2 regions of the Promicromonospora vindobonensis genome follow, and region 1 is predicted to be linked to the other one. Evidence: predicted binding sites of a transcription regulator. Region 1 holds the regulator's gene; the other holds the start of a gene.
What was found. Region 1 encodes HspR, which represses chaperone genes until heat shock. Its sites were predicted from a motif close to AAGTTGAGTCNNNNNGACTCAACTT; they were not measured.
Positions count from the first base shown of each region.

Region 2: the regulator HspR is predicted to act here: its motif matches at 3,511-3,535, upstream of clpB (ATP-dependent chaperone ClpB).

Region 1 covers NZ_JBHUOG010000001.1:2,052,902-2,060,318, reverse strand. The annotation lists gene dnaK (molecular chaperone DnaK) at 1-372, shown strand, start outside; gene grpE (nucleotide exchange factor GrpE) at 369-1,064, shown strand; gene ACFS27_RS09360 (DnaJ C-terminal domain-containing protein) at 1,142-2,155, shown strand; gene ACFS27_RS09355 (heat shock protein transcriptional repressor HspR) at 2,250-2,702, shown strand; gene ACFS27_RS09350 (DUF1540 domain-containing protein) at 2,863-3,171, shown strand; gene ACFS27_RS09345 (hypothetical protein) at 3,296-4,093, opposite strand; gene ACFS27_RS09340 (sigma-70 family RNA polymerase sigma factor) at 4,312-7,417, shown strand, end outside.
Region 2 covers NZ_JBHUOG010000001.1:2,663,065-2,670,481, reverse strand. The annotation lists gene ACFS27_RS12010 (ArsR/SmtB family transcription factor) at 1-515, opposite strand, end outside; gene clpB (ATP-dependent chaperone ClpB) at 836-3,463, opposite strand; gene cpt (chloramphenicol phosphotransferase CPT) at 3,582-4,139, shown strand; gene ACFS27_RS11995 (sulfite exporter TauE/SafE family protein) at 4,123-4,923, shown strand; gene ACFS27_RS11990 (carboxyl transferase domain-containing protein) at 5,456-6,874, opposite strand; gene ACFS27_RS11985 (CaiB/BaiF CoA transferase family protein) at 6,871-7,417, opposite strand, start outside.

The sequences.
Region 1 (7,417 bases):
ACGCACGCCGAGGAGGACAAGAAGCGTCGCGAGGACGCGGACACCCGCAACCAGGCGGAGACCTTCGCGTACTCCATGGAGAAGCAGATCGCGGACAACCGCGACAAGCTCCCGGCCGAGGTCGTCACCGAGGTCGAGGCGGACATCGCCGCGGTGAAGTCCGCGCTCGAGGGCGAGGACGCCGAGGCCGTGAAGACCTCGTACGAGAAGCTCGGCGCGTCGTCGCAGAAGATCGGCGAGGCGCTGTACTCCGCCGAGCAGCCTGCGGCGCAGGGTGCAGACGGCGGCCCGCAGACGGCGAACGCTCAGTCGGCTCCTGAGGAGGACGTCGTCGACGCCGAGATCGTGGACGATGAGGACGAGCGCAAGTGACCGAAGAGAACCCGCAGGGAACCCCTGAGCCGGATGGCTCGGGGGAGCACCCCTTCCAGTTCAGGGACAAGCGCAAGGTGAACAACTCCGGCGAGCAGAGCCGGCCGGCCGAGCCTGTCGCGTCGGACGACGCAGCGGGCGAGCCCGCGTCGACGGACGAGGCAGCCTCGGCGGCCGAGTCCGCAGAGGCCGAGCAGCAGGCCTCCGGCGACCCGCTGGAGGGGCTCGACTTCGAGCCGTCCGGTGACGCGGCCGAGGCTGCGGCCGTGCTCAAGGCTCAGGCCGAGGCCGCTGAGCACCTCGACGCGCTGCAGCGTGAGCGAGCCAGCTTCACGAACTACCGCAACCGTGCGCTGCGCGACCAGGAGGCGGCACGGAACCGCGGCGTGCAGGACGTGCTGGCGGCGCTGCTGCCCGTTCTCGACGACATCGAGCGCGCCAAGCAGCACGGTGAGCTGAGCGGCGCCATGGCGGCGATCGCGGAGAAGCTCGACCAGAACCTGCAGAAGTTCGGCGTCGAGCGGTTCGGCAAGGTGGGGGAGGAGTTCGACCCCAACCTGCACGAGGCCCTCATGCACTCGACCTCCGCTGACGCGACGTCCGCCACGGTGAACCTCGTGGTGGAGCCGGGCTACAAGATCGGCGACAAGGTGGTCCGGGCGGCACGAGTGGGCGTCGTCGGACCGGAGTGATCTCCCGGTGGCCGAGCTCGTCGAGGCCCAGGCCTCGACGAGCTCGGCCACCGGTAATCGACGCGGAAGGAGGTGCCATGACCGGTCAGGACTGGATGGAGAAGGACTTCTACGCCGTGCTGGGCGTGCCGAAGGACGCCGACGACGCGGCCATCAAGAAGGCCTACCGCAAGCTGGCGCGCCAGTATCACCCCGACCAGAACCAGGGCAACGCGTCTGCTGAGACCAGGTTCAAGGAGATCGGCGAGGCCTACGCGGTGCTGTCCGACCCGGAGCAGCGCCGCCAGTACGACGCCGTGCGTGCCATGGCGGGTGGCGCACGCTTCTCCGCGGGCCCCGGCGGCGCCGGTGCGGGCGGCTTCGAGGACATCATGGGCGCCATGTTCGGTGGCGGCCAGGGGGCGGCCGGGCGGGGCGGACCACGTGTCCGTTACACGCAGGGCGGGAACGCGGGGCCGGGCTTCGAGGACATCCTCGGCTCCATGTTCGGTGGAGCAAGGCCCGGCTACGGTTCGGCGGGCCCCACGGGGTTCACCGCGCCGACCCAGGGCGCCGACATCGTCGCGCAGGTCACCCTGCCGTTCCGCGCGGCGGTGGAGGGCACGACCGCCGAGCTGGAGGTCAACGGCCGCACCATCACGGCCCGGGTCCCTGCGGGCATCAACGACGGCAAGAAGCTTCGTCTCCGTGGCAAGGGCAAGCCGGGTGTCGGCGGGGGCACGCCAGGCGACCTGGTGGTCACCGTGCACGTGGCGCCCCATCCGGTCTGGACGCTGGACGGGCTCGACCTGCGCATGACCGTGCCCGTCACGTTCGCGGAGGCAGCCCTCGGCACCACCCTGAAGGTGCCGACCCTCGACGGTGCGACCGTACGGCTGAAGGTGCCCGCTGGGACACCGTCGGGCAGAGTGCTCCGCGTCAAGGGGCGTGGTGTGCAGACGGCGACCGCGAACGGCGACCTGCTCGTGAGCGTTCAGGTGGTCGTCCCGCAAAAGCTCAGCAAGAAGGCGAGACAGGCGCTCGAGACGTTTGCCGCAGAGAGCGACGGCGAGGACGTACGCGCAGGGCTGGCCGAACGGGCGGCGGAATGACTGTCGGCGCGGTGGGGCATATGTCCCACCGCGCCGAGGTCGGTTAGCCTGCCCGCACGTATAAGCAGAGCGAACGAGACAGGGGGAGGAGTGCATGGTTGACGACGACGCACCCGTGCTCACCGTCTCCAAGGCCGCCAGCCTCGCGGGCATGCACCCGCAGACGCTGCGGCAGTACGACCGCCTCGGCCTGGTGGTGCCCCGGCGCACCCGCGGCAGGGGCCGCCGGTACTCGCGCCGGGACGTGGCGCGTCTGCTCCAGGTGCAGCGGCTCGCGCAGGTCGAGGGCATCAACCTCGCAGGGATCAAGCGCATCCTCGACCTGGAGGCGCACGTCTCGGTGTTGGAGGAGCGCCTGAGTGACCTGCTGATGCGGGTCCAGGAGGAAGGCCGCGTGTTCGCTGCCGGCCCGGACGCCGGCGACGTCGTAGTGGTGCAGCGCGGGCAGCGGGTTCGCAGCACGGCGATGCGGGTCGACCTCGAGCACCGCGCCGTCGGCGGCGGCGCGGTAGTGCTCTGGCGGCCGTCTCCGCGCCGCGAGGGTTGAGCGTCCTCGCTGCGGACCGTAATTTCGGCAACGCAATTCTTTCGTTAATCGAGAAATACGGGCAGAATAGGTAAGGCATTCCTTGCTCTACGGGTTCTGCATTTCCGGAATAGGATCGGCCTATCGGAGATGTCTCAGCGCACCACGCGAGGAGTGAGCCATGAGCACGCTGATGGAAATGCCCGAGGTAGCCGAGTGCTCGATCGACGGATGCGGCTACAACCACGACCACGGCTGCCACGCAGGCGCCGTGACCATCGCCGGGCACAGGGGCGACGCCTCCTGCGCCACGTTCATCCCGCTGAGCACCAAGGGCGGTCTCGAAAAGGTCATCGCCCACGTCGGTGCCTGCCAGCGCGGTGAGTGCACGCACAACGACAACCTGGAGTGCAGCGCCCCGTCGATCCGGGTGGGTGCGGGTCCGGACGACCCGGGGCACGCCGACTGCCTCACCTTCCAGGAGGGTTGACGGGACTTTTTCCGGAAGCCCGTCCTGGAGGGCTGACCGGCCCGGTACGAAGCAGAGCGCCTGCTCGACGTTGAGCAGGCGCTCTTGCTGGGTGAGTTCGGAGGCCTCAGCGGGTTCGGAAACCTCAGCGAGCCAGGTGGTCGAGCAGCAACAGCGCGTCGTCGTGCGTGCCGGGCAGGCGTTCCACCCATACCCGGGTCGGCCTGCGTACCTCTGTGGTGAGGCCGAGCACCTCGGCGTTGCGCTCCACGACGCGGCGCAGCGACTGGCCCAGCTCCGCGGTCGTCGGGCCGCGCTCGCACAGCACCACGAAGGTGCCGTCGTCGACAGCGGCCATTGGATGGCCCTCGCCGAAGACCTGGTGCAGGGTGCGGCCGATCGCCGCGGAGCGCGCGAGCCGTTGCCACGTGTCGAGGCTGTCGAGGCCGACGTCGAGCACGAGCAGGCAGTGGGAGGCTCCAGCGGTCGTACCGCTGCGCTGCGCCGTGCCGTAGGTCTCGCGCAACCGCTCGCCCAGGTACTCGCCCGTCGGTAGGCCGGTCGACGGATCGTGCGTGGCCACCTGGTACGGGACGCGCTCGCGTGCGCCGACCCAGCCGATCGCCGCTGCGCGCAACGCCCCCACGTCGGTAGGGCGGCCGAACGCGGCGTAGAGGCACGCCACGTCGTCCAGCGCCTCGGTGATGCCCGCGCCCACGTCCGCCCGGGCAGCTCCCAGACGTTCTGCGGGCGCGATCACTCCACGGCCCTCTGCCAGTGCTTCGGCAAGCGCTTCCGCGGCTGGGTGCTCCCAGTCGTTCGGCCGGATCCAGACGGACGCCAGACTGGTAGCGCGCCACCGCTCACGCAGGTCATGCACACGCACCCGCGCCTCCTGCTGTGACTCGCTCATGATGAAGGAACCCTCACGGGGATCAATCATGACGCACCTTCAGGGGTGGTGTACCGCACTTCACCCGACGGTCACCCAGGAAATGTTTTTTTCAGCCCCTAGAATCGCGGTGTGGCTCTATAGTCTTTGGCAGGACACGGCCGAGAGTCTGGGTAGACGTGAAGCAAGCCGAGAGCAGCACGGGGGGAACCCCAAGCGACGCGGAACTGATCCTGCAGGTCAGATCAGGTGACCGCGACGCTTTTGGCGTGCTCTACGAGCGCCACGCAGGGGCAGCACGAGCGCTCGCGCGGCAGTACGTCTCACCAGCGGACGCCGACGATGTCGTCGCGGACGCCTTCAGCAAGCTGTTCGAGATGCTCCGTCGTGGCGCCGGGCCCGACACCGGGTTCCGTCCGTACCTGTACACCGTGGTGCGCCACCGGTCGTTCGACGTGTCCCGCGGCGCTGCGCGCACCCGCCCCAGCACGGACGACGAGATCGAGTCGGTGCTCGGCCGGGTCGCGTCGGAGGAGGACCCGGCGCTCGCCGGCTTCGAGCGCAGCGTGGTCTCCAAGGCCTACTTCGACCTCCCCGAGCGGTGGCGCGAGGTGCTCTGGTACGTCCTGGTCGACGACCTGAAGCCTGCGCAGGTCGCGCCGGTGCTGGGGCTCAGCCCCAACGGTGTCTCCGCCCTGCTCTACCGGGCCAAGGAGGCCCTGCGAGCCGGGTACCTGCAGCAGCACCTGACGCACGCGCCGTCGGACACCTGCCGCACGGTGAACCCCCTGCTCGGCGGCTACGTGCGTGACAGCCTGTCCAAGCGGGAGACCGCGAAGATCGACGAGCACCTCGCGACCTGCGGTACCTGCAGCGCCCTCGTGCTCGAGCTGCACGACGTCGCGCACGGCATGAAGACCGTCATCGCCCCGCTGGTGCTCGGTGCGGGCGGCCTCGCCCTCGTCGGGGCCGGTGCGCCGATCGGCGGCCTGTTCGCCGCGGCCAAGGCGGGCGCCGCGGCCACCAGTGCGCCGACGGCTACCGCGACGGTGGGCGCTGCCTCGACCGGCACGTTCTCTGGCGCGGTGTCGTCAGCGGTCTCGGCCACCGCCGGTGCCGTCTCAGCGACCGCCGGTGCGGTCGCATCCGCCGCTGCGGCCGCTTCGGGCGGCAGCATGGCGGCCGGAGCGCTGGCCGTCGCCGCCGTCACCATGGTCGCGGCGCTGCAGATCACCGCGCCGGCCGACGCGGAGCCGGTGCTCGCGGACAAGGTGATCACGACGCCGGACGGTCGGGAGCTGCCGGGCGTGGAGGACATCAACGGCAAGCCGGTCCTGCCGACCGACATCGAGCCCGGCGAGACCACGAGCACGTACCTCGTCGTCGAGTACGCGGACACCTCGAAGCCGCTGGCCGCACGGCAGCCCCAGCAGCTTGCACTCACCGTCAAGAACACCGGCGACACCCCGACGACGGGTACGCAGCTGGAGATCACGCTCCCCACCGGACTCACCGTGACGCGGCCGGACGGGCCGTTCGGCACGGGTGTCGGCGGCCGGCTGGCCGGCTCGGTGGAGCCGACCGAGGGTACGGAGGCGGGTGCTACCCCGCCTGCCGCTGCCACCGGAGCAGGCCCGGGCACGGCAGGCACGAGCGAGCCACGGTCCGACGTCGACGGCAGCACCGAAGCCGGCGCCGCCTCCGACGGCGAGACACAGGCCACGCCGAGCTCGTCGCCCAGCGCACCTGCCACCGTGGGGCAGATTCCGGACGACGGACCGGCCGCCTGCACGCCGACGGAGCAGGCGAACGTGCTGCACTGCTCGCTCGGCGAGGTAGCTCCGGGCCAGCACCACCACGTCGACGTGACCGTGCAGGCCAACTCCGGCGGCGACTACCCGGTCGGAACCGCGGTCTGGGCCGACGGCGTGGAGCGCCGCACGACCAACCTTCCGGGCCGCACGGTGGCGCCGTTCGGACCCGAGCTGTCCGCGGCGAGCGACGATGTCTCGCTCGCGAGTCCCGGTGTTGCCGCGCTCCCCATCCGGGTCACCAGCACGGGTGACCGGGCGGTGCCCGCCGGCTGGTCGGTCGAGGTGACGTTGCCCGAAGGCGTGAGGCCCACCGCCTGGCAGCACGAGCTGTCCTGCACCCCCGGGGATTCGTCGAACGTCTGGCGCTGCACGCCGCTCCCCGGGTCGGCCGCGGGCGCGACCGTGCTGGAGCCGGAAGTCACCCTGGACACCATGCTGAACATCACGACGGCGGCCGCCGCGCCGTCGGCGGGGCCCACCGTGCTGGGCGCCGCGAACCTGCGCCCGCTCGTCCCTGAGGGCAACTCGTACTCCGCCACGGCCACGCTGGCCGCGACGTCCGCCTGGGCGAATGCCAGTGCCGGCGTCAAGGACGTCGCCGCCTCCTGCCTCGCCAAGGGGGGAGCCGGCACCGCCAAGGCCGTCGTGACCGGTACCTATACCAACACGACGCAGCGCACGGTGCGCGTCGCGCTCGAGGCGGCCGGTGGCAGCGATTCCTCGGGCAAGGACGTGCCGCCTGGTGCGTCCACCCAGCTCACCGTGCCCGACGGTATGCGGGTCCCGTCCGGCCAGGCGGCCTTCGTGCTCGCCACGGTGGTGGACGGGCAGACCTACACGACCAGGGTGCCGGCCGGTGACCACAAGGGAGCGGACTGCTACTCGCCGTCGTGGACCACCGAGACGAGTGCGAAGACCTACAACGCGGGCGGCACCGTGGGCGTTGAAGGCACGGTGACCAACACGTCGGACGAGTCGATGACCGCCGTGATGGTCGTCCCGGTGGGTGACACCACCATGGAGTCCCCGGGTATTCCGGTGGCAGCCAATGGCACTGTGAGCTTCACGGTGAACACGAACCGCAAGCAGCTGGACGCAGGCGACGTCACCTTCCGGCTCTCGCGAGACGGGGTGGACTCCGACGGCGACCAGCCCGCCGACCCGGTCGTGCCCAAGGTCAACCCGAAGGCGCCCCACGGCGGGGCAAAGATCGCCCCGATGGCCGGCGAGGCTCCGGTGAATGCCGGGGTCTGTGAGTTCGACGTCGAGCAGGACCACTCGGTGCAGACCTTCGCCTTCACCGCTGACAACTCCGGATCGACCCTGCCCGTGAAGTTCCACGTGGGCGATCTGACCAAGACCGTGGCCGCCGGAGCGGTCGAGGAGATCCGGTTCCCGGTCGTGTGGGGTACCGAGACCGCCACCCTGGAAGCGGCGGGCAAGCAGCTGAGGACGATGCCCGTCTCGTTCGAGTCGTGCGCCCAGGTCTCCTGGCCGGAGTCCGTCACGGTCGACACGGCGGCGCAGTGCGCCGACCAGCGCGTCCTGCTCACCGCTACGG
Region 2 (7,417 bases), 610 kb from region 1:
AGCGCATGCTCGGTGCCGCCCGCCACCCAGGCCCGGGTGCGCGCTGCGCGGTCGATGTCGACGGCTGCGCGGATCCCGCTCCAGTACGGGGCCACCGCCTGCTCGTAGTAGGAACGCATCGCGACGCCGAGCCCACGCACCGCCGGGGCGGAACCGGCGGAGAGGTCGCGCATCCAGGCATGCGACCTGTGTCCGCGCGCCAGCATCGAGAGGTCGTTGCCCAGCTGCGCCCGTGGGGTGGACAGCACCGCGTCGAGCCCGGACTCGAATTCGTCGGTACCGGTCACCGGCGTGAGGAAGTCCGGCGAGTACCCGCGCGGAGGTGTCAGGCGCAACAGCATCCGGGCAGCGGGCCCCAGGCCGGACAGCACTCGCTGCCGCCAGGGCCCGAACTGCACGCTGCCCGAACGCTGGTTCACCACGTGGGCGCTGAGCAGCACCTCCCACATGGGGTCCGGCCCCGGAGCTATCCGGACCCGGGCAAGATCATCCGGAGTGAAGTGGAACCGCAGCATCAGGCCCTCCCTGACCGTCTGCCTCTCCCGTGGCCCCCGTCGGCTCGCCCCCCGCGCGCCCTGACTGTTCGGGACCGTGCGCGGCATGCCGCGCACGGTTTCGCCCCGCACACACAGAGGGACGTGCGGGATTTCCGGTTCTGGGCGATCGAGCGGCCACCTTCACAACACCATCACACGGCGGCGTCCAGCGGCCGATCGCCCGAACCGATCACGCGGTCGTTCCCTCGTCACTCAAGGATCGCAGGCTTGCTCACCCTTCACATCGACCGATCTGCGTAACCCCGTGTACGCCGAACGACGTACACGGGACCGTTCGATCACGCGGTCAAGACCTTGCGGTCGAGGGTCAGGCCCTCGCCGTCCGCGCGGTCCACGACCACCGTGTCTCCGTCGGACACCTCGCCGGCGAGCAGCAGCCGCGCCAGGCGATCACCGATCTCCCGCTGCACCAGACGACGCAGCGGACGGGCGCCGTACGCCGGGTCGAAGCCCTCGAGCGCGAGCCACTCCCGCGCCGCCTCCGTGACGTCGAGCGTGATGCGACGGTCCTCCAACCGCTTCGCGAAGGCCCCGACCTGCAGCTCCACGATGCTGCCGAGCTCGTCCAGCGTCAGCGCGTCGAAGACCACCACGTCGTCGAGCCGGTTGAGGAACTCGGGCTTGAACGAGGCGCGCACGGCCGTCATCACGGACTCGCGCCGCTCCTCGTCCGACAGCATCGGTTCGACGAGGAACTGAGAGCCGAGGTTCGAGGTCAGGACCAGGATCGTGTTGCGGAAGTCGACGGTGCGGCCCTGGCCGTCGGTGAGCCGACCGTCATCGAGCACCTGGAGCAGGACGTCGAAGACCTCGGGGTGTGCCTTCTCCACCTCGTCCAGCAGCACCACCGAGTAGGGCCGACGCCGCACGGCCTCCGTGAGCTGGCCGCCCTCCTCGTACCCGACGTAACCGGGAGGTGCACCGACGAGCCGGCTGACCGAATGCTTCTCGCCGTACTCGGACATGTCGATGCGCACCATGGCGCGCTCGTCGTCGAACAGGAAGTCCGCCAGTGCCTTGGCGAGCTCGGTCTTGCCGACGCCGGTGGGGCCGAGGAACAGGAACGAGCCGGTGGGCCGGTCGGGGTCCGAGACGCCTGCCCTCGAACGGCGTACGGCGTCGGACACAGCGGCGACAGCGGTCCGCTGCCCGATGAGGCGTTCCCCGAGGACCTCCTCCATGTGCAGGAGCTTCTCGGACTCGCCCTGCAGCAGCCGGCCGGCCGGGATGCCGGTCCACGCGGCCACCACCTCGGCGATCTCGTCCGCGCCCACCTTGTCGGCGATCATCGGCGGCTCGGCGTGCTCAGGGCCGGTCCCCTGCAGATCGTCCTCCGAGCCGGCCTCCGCCTCCTCCGCGGCCACGAGCTCCTTCTCGACCACCGGGATGTCGCCGTACTGGATGCGCGCGGCGCCCTCGAGGTCCCCCTCGCGCAGCTTGCGCTCCGCGTCGGTGCGGAGCCCGTCGAGGCGTGCGCGCAGGTCACCGACGCGATTGTGCCCGGCCTTCTCGGACTCCCAGCGTGCGGTGAGCGCGGCCAGCGCCTCGCGCCGGTCCGCGAGGTCGGCCCGCAGCCGCTGCAGACGCTCCGCGGAGGCGGCATCCTCCGACTCGGACAGCACCACCTCTTCCATCTCCAGCCGCGTGACCGCGCGCTGGAGCTCGTCGATCTCCACCGGGGAGGAGTCGAGCTCCATACGCAGGCGCGACGCGGCCTCGTCGACCAGGTCGATCGCCTTGTCGGGGAGCTGCCGCCCGGAGATGTACCGGTCGGAGAGCGAGGCGGCGGCGACGAGCGCCGAGTCGGCGATGGTCACCTTGTGGTGCGCCTCGTAGCGCTCCTTGAGCCCGCGCAGGATCGCCACCGTGTCCTCGACCGACGGCTCGCCCACGAAGACCTGCTGGAACCGGCGCTCCAGAGCGGGGTCCTTCTCGATGTGCTCGCGGTACTCGTCGAGCGTGGTGGCGCCCACCATGCGCAGCTCACCACGCGCGAGCATGGGCTTGAGCATGTTGCCTGCGTCCATGGCACCCTCGCCGCCCGCTCCCGCGCCGACCACCGTGTGCAGCTCGTCGATGAAGGTGACCACCTCGCCGTCCGACGCGGTGATCTCCTCGAGGACCGCCTTGAGACGTTCCTCGAACTCACCGCGGTACTTCGCGCCCGCCACCATCGAGGCCAGGTCCAGCGCGACCAGGCGCTTGCCCTTGAGGGACTCGGGGACGTCGCCGGCGACGACCCGCTGGGCGAGCCCCTCGACGACGGCGGTCTTGCCGACCCCCGGCTCCCCGATGAGCACGGGATTGTTCTTGGTGCGGCGGCTCAGCACCTGGATCACGCGCCGGATCTCGGAGTCGCGGCCGATCACCGGATCCAGCTTGCCGTCCCTGGCCCGCTGCGTCAGGTCCGTGCCGTACTGCTCGAGCGCCTTGTACGTGCCCTCCGGGTTGGGGCTCGTGACCCGGCCGGATCCCCGGACGGCAGGCAGCGCCGCGCGCAGGGCGTCGGCGGTGGCCCCTGCGTCGGACAGGGTCTGCGCGGCGGACGACCGGCCGGCCGCGATGGCGATGAGCAGGTGCTCCGTGGAGACGTACTCGTCGCCGAGCCCCTGCGCCTCCTTCGACGCCAGGTCCAGGACCGTCGCCATGGCACGGCTCGCGCTCGGCTGGGCGGTGCTCGCCCCGCTGGCCTGGGGCAGCGCGACCAGGGCCGCGCGCACCTGCTGGCCGATGGCCTGCGCGTTCGCCCCGACCGCGTCGAGCAGCCCGGTCGCGACACCGCGCTCCTGCTGGAGCAGTGACGCGAGCAGGTGGACCGGCTCGAGCTGCGGGTTGCCGGCTGCCGACGCCGACTGGATCGCGTCGCCGATCGCCTGCTGCGACATGGTCGTGAACTTGGTGTCCATGAGGCCTCCCAGGGATGCTGAAGTGTGTACCAGATAAAACGGGGTCAAAGTTGAGTCTATTCCACTCAACCTTGAATCCACTGTAGCGCGCACCACCCACACTCGTACCGTTGGCCGCATGAACACCCAGGTCATCGTTCTCAACGGCGGTTCGAGCTCCGGCAAGTCCGCGATCGCACGAGGCCTCCAGGCCGTCCTCCCCGACGCCTGGCTCTCGCTCAGCATCGACACCCTCGTCGACGCGATGCCGGCCCGCCTGACGGCCGGCGGCGACGGCATCGGGTTCGCGGACGACGGCGGGGTCGCCGTCGGCCAGGAGTTCATGGCGGTGCAGGACGCCTGGATCACCGGGCTGGTCGCGATGGCCCGCGCGGGCGCGCACCTCGTGGTCGACGACGTGTTTCTCGGGGGTGCCGCCTCGCAGCGGCGCTGGCTGGACGCCCTTGGCGACGTGCCGACGCTCTGGGTCGGCGTGCGCTGCGACGCAGCGGTCGCCGGGGAACGCGAGGCGGTGCGGGGCGACCGCGTCGCGGGCATGGCCGCGCAGCAGGCCGACGTCGTCCACCAGGGCGTCGCCTACGACCTCGAGGTCGACACCACCCGCACCGACTCGATGAGCTGTGCACGGGCCGTCGCCGCGCACCTGAGATCATCGCGGGGTGACCGAGCAGACTGACGCCTCCCTGACACCCTCGCGCGCCGTCCTCGTCGGCATCGTCGGCGGGGCGTTCTCCGGTCTGTTCGGCCTCGGCGGCGGCATCGTGATGGTGCCGCTCCTGACCTCGCTCGGCGGCCTCACTCAGCGCCGGGCCAGCGCCTACTCGCTCGCGGCGATCCTGCCGGCGGCGATCGTTGGTTCCATCCCGTACCTGACGCACGATGCCGTCGACCTGGTCGCTGCCGGGCTGCTCGTGGTCGGCGCCGTGGTGGGTGCGGTGGTCGGCGCGCGGCTGCTCGCCCGCGTTCCCGAGACCCTGCTGCGCTGGCTGTTCGTCGGGGTGCTCGTCGCGGGGATCGTGCGTTCGCTGCTCGACGCCTTCGGGGAGCCGCCGTCGGTCGACACCGCCCAGGGCATCCCCAGCCTGCTGGACGGCGCGGGCATGATCGGGCTGGGTCTCGTCATGGGGGTCGCGTCCGGCCTGCTCGGCATCGGGGGCGGCCAGCTCGCCGTCCCGGGTCTGTCCGCCCTGTTCGACTTCGCACCCGCGCTGGCCAAGGGCACGTCCCTGGTCGCGATGATCCCCACCGCCGTCTCGGGCACGTGGGTCAATGCCCGCAACCGCCTGGTCCACCTGAAGACGGCGGCGATCATCGGCCTGGTGGCCTCAGGCTTCTCGTTCGGCGGCGCGAGCCTGTCGGTCGTCATGCCGCCGAGGATCGCGTCGATCGCCTTCGCCGCGCTGCTCGTGTTCGCGCTGGCGCAGCAGGTCCGCAAGGCCATCGAGAAGCAGCGGCACTGAGCAGCGAGGTCGGCAGTTCGCTGAGGCCCGTTCCCGAGGTCGGCACTTGGCATCGAGATCGGTCCAGCGCTGGACCGATCTCGATGCCAAGTGCCGACTGCAGCAACGAGACTCAAGCAAGTTGCCGACCTCGGCACAACAGACCAGCAAAGTGCCGAACGGCCGGTCGGTCCGCCGTTGGCGGCGTCCCTTGGCGGTGGACCCGGACGAGGAGCACCAGGCTGATCACGAGGGCGACCTGACGGCCGCTCCGTCAACGAGTGCCGACTGCAGACTTTGCCCGCGCTCAGCCGACGACTGCAGACTTGGTTGCGGTTGGCAAGCCTCTAACAGCAACCAGGTCTGCAGTCGGTATCCGGGTCCGCGTCCAGGTCTGCAGTCGGCGGCGCGGCCACCCGGGAGCTGCGCTGATCAACTGCGGCTGCTCAGCGCTGCTCGCCGCCGCTCGGCACCACTCGCCGCTACTCGGCACCACTCGCCACTGCTCGCCGCTGCTCGCCGCTGGCCGCTACTCGGCACCGCTCGGCACCGCTCACAGATCCCGCAGCACCGCCGCGCACTCCGCAGCGACCGCCACCGCGACGTCCCGCGCCGTGTCGTCGTCGTGCTCGGGGACCACCCGCTGCACCGCGCCCTCGGCGAGCAGGTCGACGGCGCGGACATGCTGCGCCTCCGCCATCTGTGCGGCGTGCGTGGTGTCGCCGTGCACGATGACGCTCGCACCCTCCGGCGGCAGCGGCGACAGCCATGCGTGCTCAGCCGCGATCACCACCTGCGCGGGGAGCAGGGCGAGCGCTCCGCCGCCGCAGCCCTGGCCGAGGATGACCGACAGGGTCGGCACCGTCAGCCGGGTCAGTGCCGCCATGCAGCGCGCGATCTCGCCGGCGAGCGCGCCCTCCTCGGCGTCCTGCGACAGCTCGGCACCCGGGGTGTCGATCACGGCGACCAGGGGCAGCCGCAGCTCCTCGGCGAGCCCCATCGCGCGTCGCGCCACGCGCAGCGCGGCTGGTCCCATCGGGGTGCTCTCGGTCTGCCGGGTCCGGTCCTGGCCGACGACGAGGCACGGCACGCCGTCCAGCCGCGTGAGCGCCACCAGCATCGACTCGTCGCGCTCGCCCTCGTCCGTGCCGGACAGCCGCACGGTCCCCGAGGCGCCGTAGCGCAGCAGGTCACGCACCCCTACCCGGTCGGCGGCCCTCGTCCGGAGCACGGAGCCCCACGCCGACGTCGTCCCGGAGGGCTCTCCGCCCCGGCGGGGCAGGGCCGGCGGCGACGGCGGGTCGACGAGCACCGCGAGCGCCCGCTCGACCAGTGCGGGCAGGTTCTCGGGGGCGACGACGCCGTCGAGCACGCCCTTGGCGGCGAGGTTCTCGGCCGACTGCACGCCGGCCGGCAGCGCCTCGCCGGTCAGCGCCTCGACCACGCGCGGGCCGAGGAACCCGATCAGGGCCCCCGGCTCGGCGACGGTGAGGTGTGCGAGCGAGCCCCAGGACGCGTACACGCCCCCGGTCGTGGGGTGCCGCAGGTAGACGAGGTAGGGCAGGCCGGCGGAGCGGTGGTCCATGACGGCGCGGGAGATCTCGACCATCCGGAGGAACGCGGGTGTGCCCTCCTGCATCCGGGTGCCGCCGGACGCGGTCGTCGCGAGAAGAGGCAGCCGCTCAGCCGTCGCACGCCGGACGGCGGCGGTGATGCGCTGGGCCGCCGCGCGCCCGATGGAGCCGCCGAGGAACCTGAACTCGTTGACGACGACCACGACGGGGCGCCCGCGGACGCGGCCGCGTCCGGTGAGCACCGACTCGTCGGTGCCTGCCTTCTCGGCGGCCGCTGCCAGCACCGCGCGGTACTCGGCCGGGTGCCCGGAGACGTCGACCGGCTCGTCCCAGGACTCGAAGCTGTCCGCGTCGAGGACGAGGTCGAGCAGCTCCCGCGCCGACCACCGGTGGGTCATGCGCCCGCCTCCGGCTCCTGCGCCACCGGCTCGTCGAGCCAGGCCCGGATCCGGGCGGCGTGCTCGTCGAGGACAGGAGGCGCCTGGTGGTCCCGCCGGGTGACCTCGTCGCCGGACGGGTCGAAGAACCGCAGCGGCGGTCCCGGCAGCGTCACCGTGCCGAGGCTGGTGTGCTGCACGTCCACGAGCAGGCCTTGGCTCGCCGTCTGCTCCCATGCGTACACCTCGTCGAGCGTACGCACCCGGCCGGCGGGTATGCCTGCGTCGGCGAGCTGCATCAGCAACGGGCCCGCATCCAGGTCGGTGAAGGCCGCCTCGACCGCCGCGATGAGCTGGTCGCGGTGGGCCACCCGCTCGGCGTTGCTCCGCATGCCCTCTGCGTCGGCGTCGAGCCCGAAGGCCCGGCAGAACCGCTGCCACAGCACCTCGGACCCGACGGCGATCTGGACGGCGCCGTCACGGCAGCGGAACAGGCCGTACGGCGCTATGGAAGGGTGGTGGTTACCCTGCGCGTGCCCCACCTCCCCCGCGACGGTCCACCGC